DNA from 2 places in the Tardiphaga sp. GW821-FHT12E02 genome. Region 1 is predicted to be linked to the other one. Evidence: predicted binding sites of a transcription regulator. Region 1 holds the regulator's gene; the other holds the start of a gene.

Evidence for each region. Region 1 encodes HrcA, which represses chaperone genes, less so after heat shock. Its sites were predicted from a motif close to GTTAGCACTCNCNNNNNGNGAGTGCTAAC; they were not measured.
Region 2: AC1RQ5_RS08235 (co-chaperone GroES) is a predicted target of HrcA. The motif match lies at 981-1,009, and genes of this name have one in related genera.

Annotation. Positions count from the first base shown of each region.
Region 1 is NZ_JBXAQK010000001.1:700,386-702,785, forward strand. It holds gene rph (ribonuclease PH) at 1-229, opposite strand, end outside; gene hrcA (heat-inducible transcriptional repressor HrcA) at 384-1,472, shown strand; gene grpE (nucleotide exchange factor GrpE) at 1,566-2,165, shown strand; gene AC1RQ5_RS03345 (methylated-DNA--[protein]-cysteine S-methyltransferase) at 2,269-2,400, opposite strand, start outside.
Region 2 is NZ_JBXAQK010000001.1:1,749,448-1,751,847, reverse strand. It holds gene AC1RQ5_RS08245 (protein phosphatase CheZ) at 1-32, shown strand, start outside; gene AC1RQ5_RS08240 (hypothetical protein) at 200-736, opposite strand; gene AC1RQ5_RS08235 (co-chaperone GroES) at 1,059-1,355, shown strand; gene groL (chaperonin GroEL) at 1,528-2,400, shown strand, end outside.

The DNA.
Region 1 (2,400 bases):
CACGGCGGGTACGTTCCAGCGTGGCGCGCGGCAGCATGCCGTATTCAGCCGTGACCCAGCCGCGGCCCTGGCCCTTCAGCCATGGCGGCAGGCGTTCTTCCAGCGTGGCGGTGACCAGCACATGGGTGTCCCCGAATTTCACCATGCAGGAGCCTTCGGCATATTTGACGACGCCGCGTTCCAGCGACACAGCGCGCAATTCATCGGGCGCACGACGGCTTGGCCGCATGAGAAAAATCCTTCCAAATGTTCCGATAGTGTCTGTTGGCCGAGCTTTTAGGGGGGCCGGGCGGCAGCGGCAAGGGCAGCCGGGGTTCCGCAGGCGCGAAGGTGCTTGTATCCGGGCGCCCGCGACGACAAATTGGGACGGAAGGAGTGCTCCATTGGCGCATCACGATCCCATCGGCCTGATTTCGCCACGAGCCGGGCTTGCCCAGCTCAATGAGCGGTCGCGCGAGATTTTTCGCCAGATCGTCGAGAGCTATCTGGCCACCGGCGAACCGGTGGGCTCGCGCAACATTTCGCGCCTGATCACCGTGCCGTTGTCGCCGGCCTCGGTGCGCAATGTGATGTCGGATCTGGAGCAACTCGGCCTGATCTATGCGCCGCATACCTCGGCCGGACGTTTGCCGACCGAACTGGGCCTGCGCTTCTTCGTCGATGCCCTGATGCAGGTCGGCGATCTCACGGAGCCGGAGCGGCAGTCGATCCAGCAACAGCTCTCGTCGGTTGGTCGCTCGCAATCCGTCGAAGCCGCCATTGGCGAGGCGCTGACGCATCTCTCCGGTCTCAGCCGCGCGGCCGCGGTGGTGCTCACCGCCAAGTCGAATGCGCGGCTGAAACACATCGAATTCGTGCGTCTGGAGCCGGAAAAGGCGCTGGTCGTGCTGGTCTCCGAAGACGGCCAGGTCGAAAACCGCGTGCTGACGCTGCAGCCCGGCGTGCCTTCTTCCGCGCTCACCGAAGCCTCGAATTTCCTCAATGCCCGCATTCGCGGTCGCACCCTTGCCGAAGCGCGGCTCGAACTCGAAACCACGCTCAAGCAGAACCAGGCCGAGCTCGACCAGCTGACGCAGAAAGTCATCGCAGCTGGCCTTGCTTCGTGGTCCGGCGGCAATGGCGACGATCGCCAGCTGATCGTGCGCGGGCAGGCCAATCTGCTGGAAGATCTGCACGCGCTGGAGGATCTGGAACGCGTCCGCCTGCTGTTCGAGGATCTGGAAACCAAGCGCGAGGTGGTCGATCTGCTCGGCCGCGCGGAGAGCGCCGAGGGCGTCCGCATCTTTATCGGTTCCGAGAACAAGCTGTTCTCGCTGTCCGGCTCGTCCACCATTATTGCGCCTTATAGTGACGGTGCAGGCCATATTGTGGGTGTGTTGGGCGTGATCGGGCCGACGCGGCTGAATTATGCCCGCGTCATTCCCATGGTGGATTACGCAGCCCGTATCGTCAGCCGCATGCTGGGCGGCTGATCGGCCCGGTTCAGCTTGATTTTTGCCCGGTAAACCAACATATCCGGGGTCAGCAACCCCACCCCATTGAGCGTGTTTCGAGAAGGCAGAGTCATGACTGAGTCCAACGGGCAGAACGACAACCACGACAAGACGGCCGCGGCCGCCGAGCCGGTGGTCTCGAAGCCCTATGTCATGCCCGACGATCCGGAACCGAATTCCGTCGAGGCCCTGCAGAAGGAAGCCGCGGATGCGCGCGACCGCACGCTGCGTACGCTGGCCGAGATGGAAAATCTCCGCAAGCGCACCCAGAAGGAAGTCGCCGACGCGCGGGTCTATGGCGTCTCGAAATTTGCCGGGGACATCGTCGATATCGCCGACAACCTGCAGCGCGCTATCGATGCCGTGCCGGCGGATGCGAAGGAATCGGCTGACGCTGGCCTTAAGGCGTTTATCGAGGGCGTCGAGCTCACCGAGCGCTCGCTGCTCAGCGCGCTGGAAAAGCATGGCGTGAAGAAGATCGATCCGACCGGCGAGAAGTTCGATCCGAACTTCCATCAGGCGATGTACGAAGTGCCGGATGCGTCGGTGATTTCGGGCACCGTGGTGCAGGTCGTGCAGGCCGGCTACACCATCGGCGAGCGCGTGCTGCGCCCGGCGCTGGTCGGCGTGTCGAAGGGCGGCGCCAAGGCTGCACCGGCTGCGAGCGAGTAACGCTCCATCTGTCATCGCCCGGCTCGACCGGGCGATCCAGCAAACTCAGTCCGTGCAGTGGGTACTGGGTCACCCGATCAAGTCGGGTGACGACAGAAAGAGCTTAGCTGTTCGAGCCCACCTGCCCGGCTTCCCAGCCGATCATCGCCTGTTTTCGCGTAATCCCCCAGTGATAGCCCGTCAGCGCGCCGGATTTGCCCATGGCGCGGTGGCATGGGACTACGAAGGAGATCGG
Region 2 (2,400 bases), 1.0 Mb from region 1:
CGCAGGACGATATCGACGCGCTGTTCAATTAAGGGCGCGGAGCCGAAACAAAAAACGCCGGGCCCAGGGCCCGGCGTTTTGCGTTGACGCCATGAATGGGCGCGGCATTCGTAGGATGGGTTGAGCGCAGCGATACCCATCACGACGGGCGCATGTGGTGATGGGTATCGCTGCGCTCAACCCATCCTACATCCTGCGCTTACGCCCGCGGCGCGCAGCGGACATAGACCATGTTGCCGTAACGAACGGCGGCATCCTTGTCGATGAACTTGGTCACCAGGATGCGGCCATCGAAGGAGACGATCTCGCGGTCCTGCGGACCGGCGGCGGGACCGGGCGGGCCGATATAGTTCTTGCCGCTGGGCGAGCCCTTGAGGCGCAGTTCCTGCGGGGTGGCTTCGTCGGCGAGATGCATCATGACGCCGCCGGAGGCGCCGGCGCCGATGATATAGGGATTCTTGCACTGGCCGCGGGCGGCGTTTTCGGTGCGGACGCGGTCGTTCGGGTTCATGTAGGAGGCGAGGCCCCAGCGGCCGACGATCTCCTCGGAGCGGATCGAGGCCGGCAGTTCCGGTGCCGGCGGGGGTTCTGCCGGCGGCGGCGGTTCCGAACTGCCGAACATGCCGCCAAACCCGCCACCCATGCCTCCGCCGGTGGAACAGGCACCCAGCATCAGGGCCATGGCGGCAATGGCCGCCAGCTTGGCGACCGGGCGGGTGGTGCGTGACTTGATCATATCATCCCCTGAACAACATCCCCGACTGCCCGTCCCAAGCAGCGAAGCGTAAAATACCTGTCAAAACAGCGATCTCACCGGACCGCACTGTCATTACGGCGTAATGCCGACATGGTTTCCAGACCATTGCATATTGGCCTCACCAAGGCCTTAACCCTCTTTATTCGCCAGAGGCTTAAGGCCTGAGGCCGATGCGGGCCTTGCTTGACTCATCCGGCGTTCGGCCATATTTCCGAGCCGCCTGATTAGCACTCTCGGCGCGGGATTGCTAAGGCGCCCTCGCCAAGGCCGTGTACACTACAACCAACCAGAGGATTTCCCTATGGCCAAGACCAAGTTCCGCCCGCTGCACGACCGCGTCGTCGTCAAGCGCATCACCGCTGAAGAAAAGTCCAAGGGTGGCATCATCATCCCGGACAGCGCCAAGGAAAAGCCCTCCGAGGGTCTCGTCACCGCCGTCGGCCCGGGCGGCCGCGACGAAGCCGGCAAGCTGATCCCGATCGACATCAAGGTTGGCGACAAGGTCCTGTTCGGCAAGTGGTCGGGCACCGAGATCAAGCTCGACGGCGAAGAACTCCTCATCATGAAGGAGTCGGACATCATGGGCGTGGTGGGCTGAGGCTCACTTTCCCCACTCTCTGATTGTCACCACCCGCGAAAGCGGGTGGTCCAGTAGACACTGTCGCCGGTGATTGAACCGCAGCGGCGCCGTGTACTGGATCGCCCGGTCAAGCCGGGCGACGACAGTGAGAGCGCAACCTTCCAGTTTCCCCATTCAGGAGTCATCTCACATGGCAGCCAAAGACGTTAAATTCGCCGGCGACGCACGCGACCGCATGCTGCGCGGCGTCGACATCCTCGCCAACGCCGTCAAGGTCACGCTCGGTCCGAAGGGCCGCAATGTCGTGATCGAGAAGTCGTTCGGCGCCCCGCGCATCACCAAGGACGGCGTCACCGTCGCCAAGGAGATCGAGCTCGAGGACAAGTTCGAGAACATGGGCGCGCAGATGCTGCGCGAAGTCGCCTCGAAGACCAATGACAATGCCGGCGACGGCACCACCACCTCCACCGTGCTCGCCCAGGCGATCGTGCGTGAAGGCGCGAAGTCGGTTGCCGCCGGCATGAACCCGATGGACCTGAAGCGCGGCATCGATATCGCCGTCGCCGCCGTCATCAAGGATATCGAGAAGCGCGCCAAGCCGGTCGCCTCCTCGGCTGAAGTCGCGCAGGTCGGCACCATCTCGGCCAATGGCGATGCCGCCATCGGCAAGATGATCGCCCAGGCGATGCAGAAGGTCGGCAATGAAGGCGTCATCACCGTCGAAGAGAACAAGTCGCTCGAGACCGAAGTCGACATCGTCGAAGGCATGAAGTTCGATCGCGGCTACCTGTCGCCCTACTTCGTGACCAATGCCGAGAAGATGACCGCCGAGCTCGAGGATGCCTACATTCTCCTGGTCGAGAAGAAGGTCTCCAGCCTGCAGGCGATGCTCCCGGTGCTCGAAGCCGTGGTGCAGTCGACCAAGCCGCTGCTGATCATCTCGGAAGACGTCGAAGGCGAAGCCCTCGCCACCCTCGTCGTGAACCGTCTCCGCGGCGGCCTCAAGGTTGCGGCCGTCAAGGCGCCGGGCTTCGGCGACCGCCGCAAGGCCATGCTGGAAGAC